DNA from 3 places in the Delftia sp. JD2 genome. Region 3 is predicted to be linked to each of the others. Evidence: predicted binding sites of a transcription regulator. Region 3 holds the regulator's gene; each other region holds the start of a gene.
The links. Region 3 encodes LexA, which represses DNA repair genes until DNA is damaged. Its sites were predicted from a motif close to ACTGTATNNNNATACAGT; they were not measured.
Positions count from the first base shown of each region.

Region 1: the regulator LexA is predicted to act here: its motif matches at 3,370-3,387, upstream of ACM14_RS27915 (DNA topoisomerase IV subunit B).
Region 2: the regulator LexA is predicted to act here: its motif matches at 3,046-3,063, upstream of ACM14_RS15360 (putative DNA modification/repair radical SAM protein).

Region 1 is NZ_LFJT01000083.1:3,720-8,473, forward strand. It holds gene parC (DNA topoisomerase IV subunit A) at 1-438, opposite strand, end outside; gene ACM14_RS27910 (lytic transglycosylase domain-containing protein) at 478-1,350, opposite strand; gene ACM14_RS27915 (DNA topoisomerase IV subunit B) at 1,354-3,336, opposite strand; gene ACM14_RS27920 (MFS transporter) at 3,518-4,723, shown strand; gene ACM14_RS32210 (hypothetical protein) at 4,737-4,754, shown strand, end outside.
Region 2 is NZ_LFJT01000025.1:51,829-56,582, reverse strand. It holds gene purL (phosphoribosylformylglycinamidine synthase) at 1-799, shown strand, start outside; gene ACM14_RS15365 (TIGR03915 family putative DNA repair protein) at 864-1,703, opposite strand; gene ACM14_RS15360 (putative DNA modification/repair radical SAM protein) at 1,719-3,044, opposite strand; gene ACM14_RS15355 (SWIM zinc finger family protein) at 3,522-4,754, shown strand, end outside.
Region 3 is NZ_LFJT01000072.1:22,710-27,463, forward strand. It holds gene adk (adenylate kinase) at 1-395, shown strand, start outside; gene ACM14_RS26430 (asparaginase) at 487-1,476, opposite strand; gene lexA (transcriptional repressor LexA) at 1,575-2,249, shown strand; gene ACM14_RS26440 (hypothetical protein) at 2,412-2,834, shown strand; gene ACM14_RS26445 (sigma-70 family RNA polymerase sigma factor) at 3,091-3,567, shown strand; gene ACM14_RS26450 (FecR domain-containing protein) at 3,572-4,543, shown strand; gene ACM14_RS26455 (ATP-binding protein) at 4,591-4,754, opposite strand, start outside.

The DNA.
Region 1 (4,754 bases), on a different contig from region 3:
GCCCGTGATCTTGGACAGGCGCGCCTCGGTGTAGCGCATGGCGGCTGCGCCGTCGCCGTCGCGGCTGCCGAAGTTGCCTTGGCCATCGACCAGCGGATAGCGCTGGTTGAAGTCCTGCGCCATGCGCACCAGCGCGTCGTAGGCCGACTGGTCGCCGTGCGGGTGAAAGCGGCCCAGCACATCGCCGACCACGCGTGCGCTCTTGACGGGCTTGGCCGCTGTGTTGTGGTTGGGACCGCTGTAGCTCAGGCCCATGCGGTCCATGGCGTACAGAATGCGCCGCTGCACGGGCTTGAGGCCGTCGGTCACATCGGGCAGCGCCCGGCCCTTGACCACGGACAGTGCGTATTCGAGATAGGCCCGTTGCGCGTACTGGCCCAGGTCCAGTGCATCGCCGGCCGCCTGTTGTGCCAGATCCAGAGAGGTTTGGTCGCTCATGAAGAAATTCGTGATCTCAAAAAATGCAATGAATGCCGCTCATTGCGGCGTGGGCAGTCCTGTGGGCAGCGTCATGCGCACCCGGGGCGTGGTGCCCGGCAACGCCGCTGCTGCAGGCGCTGCAGGGCCCGCGCGCTCGCGCCCGCCCTGCAGCTGCTCGTAGATGCCGAGCACGGCCTTCACGTAATTGCGGGTTTCCTGGAAGGGAGGGATGGCCTGGCCCGCGCGCCGCACGGCGCCCTCGCCTGCGTTGTAGGCGGCCAGCACCAGGTCCAGCCGGCCGGGGAACAGCCCCATCAGATGGTTGAGGTAGCGCGCGCCGGCCGGCACGTTGACGGCCGGATCGGCCAGTTGCTGCTGCACGCTGCGCTGGCGGCTGGCCTCTACGCCGAAACGCTGGGCCGTGGCCGGCATCAGCTGCATCAGGCCGACCGCCCCCTTGGGCGAGATGGCCTGCGCGTCAAAGCCCGACTCGACGGCGATCACGGCCTTGAGCAGGTCGTAGTCCACGCCCGTGTGGTCCGCCGCCTTGCGCAGATGGCCGCGCACGCTCTTGTAGCGCGGCGAGATGTCGAAGAAGCTTTGCAGCCGCGTATGCGCCTGCAGCCTGTGGCCGGCATCGCCGCTGCCGTCAGCGTCGGCAGCGGCCTCGGCCTGCACCATCGGGGGCTTGAGCCCCTGCTCGGCGCTGTCATAGACCGAGCCGCGAAAGTACAGCCTGTAGCGCTCGTCCAGCGCCTCGGCAGCGAAGTGCGTGATGCCGCGCTCGTCCACGAAGGCCCAGAGATCGGCATGCGCCGGCCGCGCCAGCCCCCACAGCGCCAGGGCCAGGCCCAGCGCCGCCAGCGCGCGCACCCCGGCGCCGCGCGCCAGGTGCGGGCGGTGCTTCGGGGCGGCGCGGAGCACAGTCACGGGTCAGATGTCGACTTCAATGGAGTCGCCATGGAGCTCCATGAGCTCGCGGCGCGCTGCGGCCTCGCCCTTGCCCATGAGCTTGGTGACGACCTGCTCGGCCGCCGCGAAGTCCAGGTTCATGAACTGCACGGGCAGCAGGCGGCGCGTGTCGGGGTTGAGCGTGGTCTCCCACAGCTGCTCCGCATTCATCTCGCCCAGGCCCTTGAAGCGGCTGATCTGGCATTTCTCGCGCGGCACGCCGTCCTTGGCCGATTTGTCCAGGATGGCGGTCAGCTCGCCCTCGTCCAGCGCGTACATCTTGGCCGCAGGCTTCTTGCCGCGCGCAGGCACGTCCACACGGAACAGCGGCGGCAGCGCCACATGGATGTGGCCGGCCTCGATGAGCTTGGGGAAATGGCGGAAGAACAGCGTCAGCAGCAGCACCTGGATGTGCGAGCCGTCCACGTCGGCATCCGAAAGAATGCAGACCTTGCCGTAGCGCAGGCCCGACAGGTCGGGCGTGTCGTTGGGGCCATGCGGGTCCACGCCGATGGCCACCGAGATGTCATGGATTTCGTTGTTGGCGAACAGCCGGTCGCGGTCCACTTCCCAGGTGTTGAGCACCTTGCCGCGCAGGGGCAGCACGGCCTGGGTTTCCTTGTTGCGGCCCATCTTGGCGCTGCCGCCGGCCGAGTCGCCCTCGACCAGGAAGACCTCGTTCAGGCTCAGGTCGCGGCTTTCGCAATCGGTGAGCTTGCCCGGCAGCACGGCCACGCCCGAGCCCTTGCGCTTTTCGACCTTCTGGCCCGCCTTCTGGCGGGTCTGCGCGGCCTTGATGGCGATCTCGGCCAGCTTGCGGCCCCATTCCACGTGCTCGTTGAGCCACAGCTCCAGCGCGGGGCGCACATAGCCGCTGACCAGGCGCACGGCATCGCGCGAGTTCAGGCGCTCCTTGATCTGGCCCTGGAACTGCGGGTCCAGCACCTTGGCGTTGAGCACATAGCTGGCGCGCGCAAAGACGTCATCCGGCATGAGCTTGACGCCCTTGGGCAGCAGCGAGTGCATCTCGATGAAGGCCTTGACCGCCTGGAACAGGCCGTCGCGCAGGCCGCTGTCATGCGTGCCGCCGGCGGTGGTCGGGATCAGGTTGACATAGCTTTCGCGCAGTGGTGCGCCGTCCTCGGTGAAGGCCACGCACCAGGCGGCGCCCTCGCCTTCGGCAAAGCTGTCGTGGTGGCGGTCGGCAAAGCCCTCGCCCTCGAACAGGGGGATGACCGCCTCGCCATGCAGGCTTTGCTGCAGGTAGTCGCGCAGGCCGCCCTTGAACTGCCAGGTCTGGGTGTCGCGCGTCTTCTCGTTGACCAGGGTCACCGAGACGCCGGGCATGAGCACGGCCTTGCTGCGCAGCAGGTGCATCAGCTCGCCCATGGGCAGCTGGGGCGATTCGAAATAGCGGGCATCGGGCCACACGCGCACGGTCGTGCCCTGCTTGCGTTCGCCCGCGGCCAGCGGCCGCGACTGCAGGGGCTCGACCACGTCGCCGCCCGAGAAGGCGATGGTGGCCACCTTGCCCTCGCGGTGGATGCAGGCCTCAAGGCGCGTGGCCAGTGCATTCGTGACCGAGACGCCCACGCCGTGCAGGCCGCCCGAGAAGCTGTAGGCGCCGCCCTTGCCCTTGTCGAACTTGCCGCCCGCATGCAGCCGCGTGAAGACCAGCTCCACCACGGGCGCCTTTTCCTCGGGATGCATGCCGAAGGGGATGCCCCGGCCGTCGTCTTCGACGCTGTAGGAGCCGTCGGAATGCAGGGTGAAGCGGATTTTCTTGCCGAAGCCGGCCAGTGCCTCGTCGGCCGCGTTGTCGATCACCTCCTGCAGCACATGCAGGGGGTTGTCGGTGCGCGTGTACATGCCGGGACGCTGCTTGACGGGCTCAAGGCCCTTGAGCACGCGTATCGAGCCTTCGGAGTATTCGCTGGCGGAAGTGGGAGATGGTTTGACTGCCATGGGGGCGGATTGTAGTGCGCGGCCCGGCTCAGTGCTGGATGCATTCACAGTCATTGACATTGACTATCCCGAAAAAGCCGCTGCCATCAAGGGCCGCGCTGGCGCATGGGCGACCCAAGCGGCACAGCGCAAAACCCGGAGTTTCGCTAAAGTTTGCCGCATGCAAAAAAACAACCAACCCATGTCCATGGTGCAGATACTGCTGTGCGGGGGCGCAGTCGTGACGCTGTCCATGGGAATCCGCCACGGCTTCGGCCTGTGGCTGCAGCCCATCACCCAGGAGATGGGCTGGACGCGCGAGTCCTTCGCGCTGGCCATCGCCATCCAGAACCTGTCCTGGGGCGTGCTCGGCATCTTCGGCGGCATGCTGGCCGACCGCTTCGGCGCCTTCCGCGTGCTCCTGGTGGGCGCGCTGCTGTATGCGCTGGGCCTGGCCGGCATGGCCATGGCGCCCACGACAACCTGGTTCGCCCTGACGGCCGGCGTGGTGATAGGCGCAGCCCAGGCCGGCACCACCTATGCCGTGATCTACGGTGTGCTGGGCCGCCAGATTCCCGTGGCGCGGCGCAGCTGGGCCATGGGCGTGACGGCGGCGGCAGGCTCCTTCGGCCAGTTCTTCATGGTGCCCGTGGAAGGCAGCCTGATCTCGAACTTCGGCTGGTCCAACGCCCTGCTGCTGCTGTCGCTGTGCGCGCTGATGATCATTCCGCTGGCCTTCGGCCTGCGCGAGCCGGGCTTCCAGGCAGGCAACGCCCGTCCCGTGCGCGACCAGAGCGCGGGCCAGGCCGTCGCCGAAGCTCTGCGCACGCCCAGCTTCGTGCTGCTGACGGCCGGCTACTTCGTCTGCGGCTTCCAGGTGATGTTCATCGGCGTGCACATGCCCAGCTACCTCAAGGACTACGGCCTGGCACCGCAGGTGGCCAGCATCTCGCTGGCGCTGGTGGGGCTGTTCAACATCGTTGGCACCTACGTGGCCGGCAACCTGGGCCAGCGCCTGCCCAAGCGCTACCTGCTGTCCACCATCTACTTCACGCGCTCGGTGGTGATCGTGCTCTTCCTGCTGGCGCCGCTGACGCCCTGGTCGGTCTACATCTTCTCTGCCGCCATGGGCCTGCTGTGGCTGTCCACCGTGCCGCTGACCAATGCCACCGTGGCCCAGATCTTCGGCGTGCAGCATCTGTCCATGTTGAGCGGCATGGTGTTCTTCAGCCACCAGGTGGGCAGCTTCCTGGGCGTCTGGCTGGGCGGCTATCTCTATGACCACACGGGCAGCTACCAGGTGGTCTGGTACCTGGCCATCGGCCTGGGCGTGGCCGCCGGCCTGCTGAACCTGCCCATACGCGAAGCCCCCGTGGCACGGTTGCGCGCAGCCCAGGCCGCTGCCTGACATGACGACATCCATGACCACATCCACCAGG
Region 2 (4,754 bases), on a different contig from region 3:
CGAGAACCCCGCCGCACCCTTCCTGAGCCTGGGCGCGCGCCCCCGCGTGGCCGTGCTGCGCGAGCAGGGCGTGAACTCCCATGTGGAAATGGCCTACGCCTTCACCGAGGCCGGCTTCGACGCGGTGGACGTGCACATGACCGACCTGCAAAGCGGCCGCGCGCAGCTGCAGGACTTCGCCGGCGTGGTGGCCTGTGGCGGCTTCAGCTACGGCGACACGCTGGGCGCCGGCATCGGCTGGGCGCGCTCCATCACCTTCAACGACAGCCTGTCCGCGCAGTTCCAGCAGTTCTTTGGCCGCAGCGACACCTTCGGCCTGGGCGTGTGCAACGGCTGCCAGATGTTTGCCGAGCTGGCCGACATCATTCCCGGTGCCCAGGACTGGCCGCGTTTCACGCAGAACCAGAGCAACCGCTTCGAGGCGCGCCTGTCCATGGTGGAAGTGCTGGAGTCGCCCAGCCTGTTCCTGCAGGGCATGGCCGGCAGCCGCCTGCCCATCGCCGTGGCCCACGGCGAAGGCTTTGCCAACTTCCGCTTCCGCGGCAATGCGGACAAGGCCATCGCCTCCATGCGCTATGTGGACAACCACGGCAAGGCCACCGAGCAGTACCCGTTCAACCCCAACGGATCGGCCGGCGGCCTGACGGCAGTGACCACGGCCGACGGCCGCTTCACGGCCATGATGCCCCACCCCGAGCGCGTGTTCCGCAACGTGCAGATGAGCTGGACCAACGGCGACAAGTCGGAATTCAGCCCCTGGATGCGCGTGTGGCGCAACGCCCGCAAGTGGCTGGGTTGATGCACTGAGCGACGCTGCAAAGCAGACAAAGGCCCTTCGGGGCCTTTGTCTTTTGCGTCTGTCCTTACTGCTCCAGCATCTGCCCTGTGCGCGCGCGGGCCTGCTGGACCAGGGTGGAGATCAGCACCGTCTCGGGCAGGTTGTGCCAGTAGCGGCGCGGCATCTCGCGCAGCATGGCCTGCTCCTTCAGGCGCGCCGGGTTGAAAGTGCTGGCGTAGTAGGTCAGCCACAGGGCCTCGCCCGCGTCGGCTGGCGGGGCATCGCTGCGGCGCGCGCCGGGCGCCAGGCGCAGCGCATGGCCGTCCCAGTGCGCGCTGCATTGTGGCGTGAGGATGGCCCAGTGCATGTTGGCAAAGCGCTTGCAGAAGAAGGGCGCCGCCGCGCGCACGATGTGGTGCTCGGGCTCGAACCAGGCAATGTGCAGATCGGGCTGGTCCGGCCGCTGCGTGGTCCGAAAGCGCACAAAGGCGTGCATCTTGTGGATCTCGCGCGAGACGGGGCGGGCCAGGGCCTCGATGGCGCGCCAGTCCGCATCCAGCGCATCCAGCCGCAGTTCGGGCCGGGCCTGCATGCGCGCCAGCCAGCGGTGGCATAGCTCGAAGCGGCCTGCCGCGCGGTGCATGCAGGCATGGCGCAGCGCGGACATCTGGGTGTCCGACAGGGACAGCCCTGCCTCGCCGGGGCCGGCCAGCCCGGCGAGTGCCGAGGCGGGCATGGCCTGCTGCGGCGTGCTGGAAAACAGGTCCACGCCCGCGCCGAGTTGCTGCGCACCCCGCGTGTCGGGCCACCGCCAGCGCACCAGAGCGGGGTCGGCGCCATGGGCCAGCAGCGCCCGGCAGGCTGCGCGAAAGCCGGGCCAGTCGTCGGGGCTGTCGAGTTCGATGGTGAGAGCCTGTGCTTGCATGGCGTGCTCCAGGCGCTAGAACAGGCTGGCCTGCAGCGCGCTTTGCACGCGCATGCCGCTGTGCCGTGCCTGGGCCTGGGCCTGGCTGGCCTGCGACTGCGCGATCAGCCGGGTGCGCAGCGCGGCCGAGTCGGTCTCGCCCAGCAGGGGCCGGTGGCCGTCGATCAGCACGAAGGGCAGGGCCTTTTGCACGGGGGCGCGCAGCCGCAGCAGATCGTCCAGCCGCAGCCTGCGCACGCGGCGCGCCGCCAGCAGGCGGTCCACCGTCTGCGTGCCCAGGCCCGGCACGCGCAGCAGCAGGCTGCGCGGCGCACGGTTGAGGTCCACGGGGAACTGCTGTCGGTTGGCCAGTGCCCAGGCCAGCTTGGGGTCGATCTCCAGGTCCAGCATGCCGTGGCGGCTGGCCGCCGCGATCTCGCCCGCCCCGTAGCCGTAAAAGCGCATCAGCCAGTCGGCCTGGTAGAGCCGGTGCTCGCGCATGAGGGGCGGCGCCTGCGGCGGCAGATCGCGCGAGGCATCGGGAATGGGGCTGAAGGCCGAGTAGTACACGCGGCGCAGGCCGTAGCCCGCATACAGCGTGTGGCTGGATTCGAGGATGTCGGCATCGGTTGCGCGGTCGGCGCCCACGATCATCTGCGTGCTCTGCCCGCCCGGCGCAAAGCGCGGCACGGCGGCGCGCTGCGCGGGCGCGCCGGGCAGGGACTGCGCCTGGCGCTGCTCGCGCGTGGCCGCGCGCCAGGCCTGCACATGCCGGTCCACGCCCTGCATGGCCTGGCGTATGCGCTGCCCATCCTTTTCAGGCGCGAACTGCGCCAGGCCGCTGGCCGTGGGCAGTTCCACATTGATGCTCAGGCGGTCGGCATGGCGGCCTGCCTGGGCCAGCAATTCGGGGGCGGCATCCGGGATGGTCTTCAGATGGATGTAGCCGCGAAAGTCATGCTCCTCGCGCAGGCGGCGCGCCACTTCCACCAGTTGCTCCATGGTGTAGTCGCTGGAACGGATGATGCCGCTGGACAGGAACAGCCCCTCGATGCAGTTGCGCCGGTAGAAGTCCAGCGTCAGCTGCACCACCTCGGCCACCGTGAAGCGGGTGCGCTGCACGTTGGAGCTCTTGCGGTTGATGCAGTAGCGGCAGTCGAAGATGCAGACATTGGTCAGCAGGATCTTGAGCAGCGAGATGCAGCGCCCGTCGGGCGCATAGCTGTGGCAGATGCCCATGCCGGTGACCGAGCCCATGCCCTTGCCGTCCAGCGAGTCGCGCCCCTGCGATCCGCTGGAGGCGCAACTGGCGTCGTACTTGGCGGCGTCGGCGAGGATGAAAAGTTTGCGTTGCAGCTCCATGGCTGTATAAATATACAGTATATTTGCCTGGCACGTCCGGTTTTCTAAGAACCCATCCCCCAGCCAGGGTCTGGTCCGGCCTTGCCTGGCTGCGGGTGGAACGCACTGTCGCGCTATCGCAATGGCCAGCGGATTGCAATGGTTGCCAGTGCAATGGAATGAAACCGTTTTCAGTGCGGAATGAGTGCTCGCTTTCTATCGGTGGCGATGTGCATCGCAGGAAATGGTGAATGCGTGTTTTCTGCGTCTTTCGCAATGCCTGAAGGCTGGCATGGCTTGGTGCCATCAATGCACGCGCTGATATAGCGCAGCTGGCTGCGCGCCATGTGGTTCCACATTCATGGGAGAGAGGCTGGGTGTTGTTGTGAATTGTTTCAAATTGCCGATAACTATTGCTGATAGGCTTTCGGGTTTGCCGGGCAGTGCCGTTTCATTCAATGCGCCCGGTGATGACAAACACTTGGAGAGGGAGCTTCGGTGTCGCGTGTATTAGGAACAGAGAGCGAAGTGCTGGCGCTGTCGCCGGACGCCTCATCCAGCAAGGCCGCCAAGGGCCTGCAATCGCCCGCCAAATGGCCCGCCATGGGCGCCAATGATGTGGCGGTCTGGGGTGAATGCCAGGGCAGCGGCAGCAAGCCCTACCAGACCCAGGTGGACCTGTCGGGGCCTTCCTTCAAATGCTCTTGCCCCAGCCGCAAATTCCCCTGCAAGCACGGGCTGGCGCTGATGCTGATGCGTGCCGGCGGGCAAGTCCCCGAAGGCGGTGATCCGCCCGCCTGGGTGCAGACCTGGCTGGACAGCCGCCAGGAAAAAGCCGAGAAGAAAGAGGCAAAGGCTGCCGCCGCAGCGGCCGAGCCGCCACCCGATCCCGAGGTCGCGGCCAAACAGCAGGCCAGGCGCGAGGACAAGCGCTGGGACAAGGTCGAAGCCGGCCTGCAGGAGCTGTCGCTGTGGATGCAGGACATGGTGCGTGCTGGCCTGGCCAACCAGGCCAGCGACACGCAGATGCGCCAGCGCTGGAACAACATGGCCGCGCGCATGGTCGATGCGCAGGCCACGGGCATGGCGGCGCGCATCAAGGACTGCCGGGATCTGGTGGACAGCCACCGCGACTGGCCGCGCGACATGCTGGTGCAGCTGGGCCACTGGCAGTTGATCATCGACGCCGTTCGCCGCCGCGAATCGCTCAGCCCCGAGGTCAAGGCCGACGTGATGGCCGCGCTGGGCTGGCCCATGGACAAGGCCGAGGTGCAGGCCAGGGGCCAGCTGGTCGAGGACGAATGGCTGGTGGCCGGCCTGCGCATGATCGAGCGCGAAGGCCGGCTCATGGAGCGGCGCGTCTGGCTGCAGGGCCAGCGCACCGGGCGCATGGCCCTGGTGCTGGACTATGCGCAGGGCGGGCGCGGCTTTGAATCGGCCTGGGTGCCGGGCCATCGCTACGGCTGCGCGCTGAATTTCTATCCGGGCCATGCGCCGCTGCGCGCCATTACGGCCAATGGCAACGGGCCTGCGCTGCCTGCCGATGGCGCCAGCCCGCTGGCCACCTCGGCCGGGGGCGACGTCCTGCAACTGCTGGGCCAGCGCATTGCCGCCAACCCGCTGCAGGCCACGCAGCCGCTGTGCCAGGACCGGCTGCGGCTGGTGCCCGCCCAGGGCCAGTGGTTTGCGGCCTGGCCCCAAGCGCTGGATGCATCGCCGGTCACCCCTGGC
Region 3 (4,754 bases):
GCACCATTCCCCAGGCAGACGCCATGAAGGCCGCTGGCGTGAAGCTGGACTACGTGCTGGAGATCGACGTGCCCTTCGACGCCATCATCGAGCGCATGAGCGGCCGCCGCTCCCACCCCGCCTCGGGCCGCACCTACCACGTCAAGTTCAATCCACCCAAGGTCGAAGGCCAGGACGACGTGACCGGCGAGCCGCTGGTGCAGCGCGAAGACGACAAGGAAGAAACCGTCAAGAAGCGCCTGGACGTCTACAGCAGCCAGACCCGCCCCCTGGTGGACTACTACCGCGCATGGGCCGAAAAGGAAGCCGCAGCGGCACCCAAGTACCGCGCCATCAGCGGCTTGGGCTCGGTCGAGGACATCACCCAACGCGCACTGGCTGCACTGGCTGAGTGATGCAGGCCATGTGCCGCAACGAAAAAAGCACCCGCCGGGTGCTTTTTTGTTGACCGCCAGCAACTGAAGAAATGCCGGCGTCGCCGCAGGCTCAATCGCGCGGCTGCGCTGCCAGCGCCAGCATCATCGCAATCCGGGCCTTTGCCACGGGCAGATGCGCCAGATCGGCCTCTGCCGGGTTGGTCCCAAGGCCGGAGGCCACGGGCAGGCCTTCGGCACAGCGCGTGCCTCGCCAGATCCAGACACCCCTGTCGCGGGCACGCTGCAAGGCCGCTTCCATGCCTTCGTGAACCGTCGCATTGCCCGTGCCAGCCACGACGATGCCACGCACGCCTGCGGCCACCAGCGCATCCACGCCGCTGGCACGCGCCAAGGCGCCGCTGAACACCACCTCGACCCAGGGCAGCTCATCCAGCGCCAGCAGATCAGATGACATGGTCGCAGGCACCATGGCCCCCGTGGACGGCGCGGCGGGGGAGGACGGCGCATCGGGCACCAGCCAGCGCACACGCCCTTCCTCCACCAACGCCTGCGGCCCGCCTTCCACGGAGCGCATTGCCTGCAGCCGGTAGGGATGGACCTTCTGCACCTGGGCTGCCGCATGCACCTCGCCGCCCGCCACCACCCATACGCCGCTGCGCCCGCCGCTGGCAGCCACGGTCACGGCATCGCGCAGATTCTGCGGCCCGTCGGCCAACAGGGCAGTGGCCGGGCGCATGGCGCAGGTCAACACAATGGGTTTGGTGGCCGGCAGCAGGCTATGCAGCAGCCAGGCCGTCTCTTCCAGCGTGTCCGTTCCATGCGTGATCACCACGGCACGTGTGTCCGCATCCTCCAGTGCCTGCATGCAGGCGCGCAGCAACGCGCGCCACACGGGCCAGTCCATATCCTTGCTGTCCACCTGCGCGATCTGCTGCGTCTGCACGGGTCCCAGCGCCTGCTGCTCCAGGTCCGGCACGGCCTCCAGCAGCGACTGCACCGTGATCTGCCCGGCCTTGTACCCCACGCCCTGCGACTGCGAATCCGCCCGGCCGGCGATGGTCCCGCCCGTGCCCAGAATCACCAACTTTGACTGCCCCACTTGCACCTCTTGGAAAACTGGTTAAAAATACAGATACTGTATAAATCATCAGATGGCCTCCCAGCCTGCCATCTGCCCTCAAGGACCGGACGCACGCCATGCTCGACCATCCCAAGCTCACCGCCCGCCAGCAACAGATCCTGGACCTGATCCAGGCCGCCATCTCCCGCACGGGCGCGCCTCCCACCCGCGCGGAAATCGCCAACACGCTGGGCTTCAAGTCCGCCAACGCTGCCGAGGAACACCTGCAGGCCCTGGCCCGCAAAGGTGTGATCGAACTGGTCAGCGGCACCTCGCGCGGCATTCGCCTGCGTACCGACACCGTGCGCAACATTAATGCCGCGCGCGGCACCAGCTTCGGACTGCCGCTGTCGGCCCTGGCACCGCTGATGTTGCCCCTGGTGGGCCGCGTTGCGGCGGGCTCGCCCATTCTCGCGCAGGAACACATCGACCAAACCTATTCCGTCGAGCCCAGCCTGTTCCAGACGCGCCCCGACTATCTGCTGCGCGTGCGCGGCATGTCCATGCGCGACGCGGGCATCATGGACGGCGACCTGCTGGCCGTGCAGTCCGCACACGAAGCCCGCAACGGCCAGATCGTCGTGGCGCGCCTGGGTGACGAAGTCACCGTCAAGCGCCTGCGCCGCACCACGCAGGGCGTGGAACTTCTGCCGGAGAACCCCGATTACCCGGTGATCCGCGTCGCCCCCGAAGAGGCCTTTGCCATTGAAGGCCTGGCCGTGGGACTGATCCGCAACAGCATGTCCATGTAAGCCGGACTGGCGGCCCTTCTCAGGCCGCCTCACCCCATTTCACGCACCGCCCAGGTGGTAGGCGCGAAGCCTTGGAGCTTCGCCCTGGGCGGAGCTTTGCCCGCAAACCGCAATCCTGCCTGTGTCCATGCCTCTTTGAAACACGCCAACAGGAGTCGTCACATGGGATTCGCTCTGCCAACACTGTCTTCTTTTTCCTTCCTGCGCCTGGCACATGGCATCCGCCTGACTGCGACCGCCATGGAGTCGGCCATGCCTCTTGCACAAGCCCCTGCGTGCCAGCCATTACCTGCCGCAGCACCCGAGCCCGCCAACGTGATCTCTTTCAGCAAGGCACGCCGGCGCAGCCAGCAGCGCCGCGGCAAGGCCGCACGCGCTGCAGACCATGGAGATGCCCAGCTGATCCTGCCCTTGCTGCCGGCGCAGCCCGCCCAGCAATCCGCGCCTGAGCAGCCTTCAGGCCTGCGCATCATCCAGCGGTCGCCGCAGGAGCAGCCGGAATGCCTGTTCATCTCCGGGCGCATGGCCGATGTCTGCGCCGCGCTGGAGCGCATGGAAGCGCATGGCGGACCAGCAGCCAACTGAGGCCCGATGCAAGGTGTGCGACACACCTTGCACGACACAAACCTGGTTGGCGCGGACCGCGTGCCGCACGAGGAATCGGCCTGCGCAAATCTGGTGCAGGCTGGCGGCCACCACTACCCTGTAGCGCACATGCAACAAGTGGATGCCCTCTTTGCGGGAGGGGCGCCGGCCTGAAAGATAATTGATAAGCATTCTTATTATCTTTTGCAGTAGCGATTGCCACTGCGCGCCCGCCTCCTCCGCCCCAGCCTTCTCCGTGCACAGCCTCTACCAGAACCACCATCCCTGGCTGGAAAGCCTGCTGCGCAAACGCCTGGGCAACCGTGACGATGCCGCCGACCTGGCCCAGGACACCTTTGTGCGCCTGCTGCGCTCGCCCCTGCCGCAGCAGGACATCCGCGAACCCAGGCGCTACCTGGCCACCATCGCCCGGGGCCTGGTCGCCGACCTGTTTCGCCGCCGCACGCTGGAGCAGTCCTATCTGGACTATCTAGCCCAGTTGCCGCAATCGCTGGCGCCTTCGCCCGAAGAGCAGGCCATCGTCCAGCAGACCCTGCTGGATGTGGACCGCATGCTCCAGGGCCTTCCTCCCAAGGTTCGCGAAGCCTTCGTGCTGGCCCAGTTCGAGGAACTAAGCTACCCAGAGATCGCCCAGCGCCTGGGTGTATCGCTGCGCACCGTCAGCAACTACCTGACCCGGGCGATGGAGCATTGCTGCCTGGTCCTGGCATAGCCACATGGGCGAGAGACATCTGGAAGGCAACGACCGCCGCGCCTTGCATGAGGCCGCCGCCTGGCACGTGAAACTGCGCGGCGCCTCTGCCACAGCAGGCCTGCAACAGGACTGGCAGAAATGGCATGAGGCCGATCCCGCCCACCAGCGCGCCTGGCTGCGCGTGCAATCCGTCACCGCGCAACTGTCGCATCTGCCCGCCCCCCTGGCGCGCCAGGCGCTGGGCCGTCGCGCCTCGCCCACCCGCCGCTCCGTGGTGCGCGGCGTGGCTCTGGGCCTGGGCAGTGGCGCCACGGCCTGGATGGCCTGGAAAGGCGCACCACTGGAAAGCTGGCAGGCAGGGCAGCGCACAGCCACAGGCGAGCGCCGGAATCTGACGCTGCCCGACGGCTCCCTGGTGGCCCTGGATACGGCCACCGCCTTGGACACCGTTTTCGACGACCGCCAGCGCCTGCTGCGCCTGCACCGTGGCCGCATCCTCGTCGCCACCGAGCCCGACGCGCTGGGCCGCCCCTTCAGCGTGCAGACCCCGCAAGGCCACGTACTGGCCCTGGGCACGCGCTTCACGGTCCATCTCGCGGACGATGGCCTGTGTCATGTCACCGTGCAGGAAAAGGCCGTGCGCCTGCAGCCTCTTGACAGCGATGCACCCTCCGCGCAATTGCAGGCCGGACAGCAGGCCGCCTTCTCGTCCAGCGCCACCCAGCCGCCCACGTCCGCAGACCCCTTTGCAGCCAGCTGGCATGAAGGCGGCCTGGTCGCGCTGGACATGCCGTTGAGCCAGCTGATTGACGCCCTTGCCCGCTACCGGCCCGGCTACCTGGGCTGCTCGGTCGAGGTCGCCGGGATGCTTGTCTCGGGCGCCTTTCCCGTGGATGACACGGATCGCGCCCTGGCCGCACTCGTCAGCCGCTTTCCTCTGCAACTGCGAAGCCGCACCCGCTATTGGGTGGAGGTGCAAGCCCGATCAAGCTGAGATGATGGGATGAGGCCGTGGCGAAGTCTCTCGTCAAGGCCGGCACTTCAGAGCGGCGCATACGGGTGATGCACCACGTCGAAGCCCTCCTCGTCGGAGGGCGCGACAAAGTAGCTCGTGATCAGGTCGAATTGCTCATCGCTGGCCTGAAACGGATGCTCGCCTGCCGCATTGCGCACACGCAAGCGCTGCTTGCAGACCTCGTCAGGCA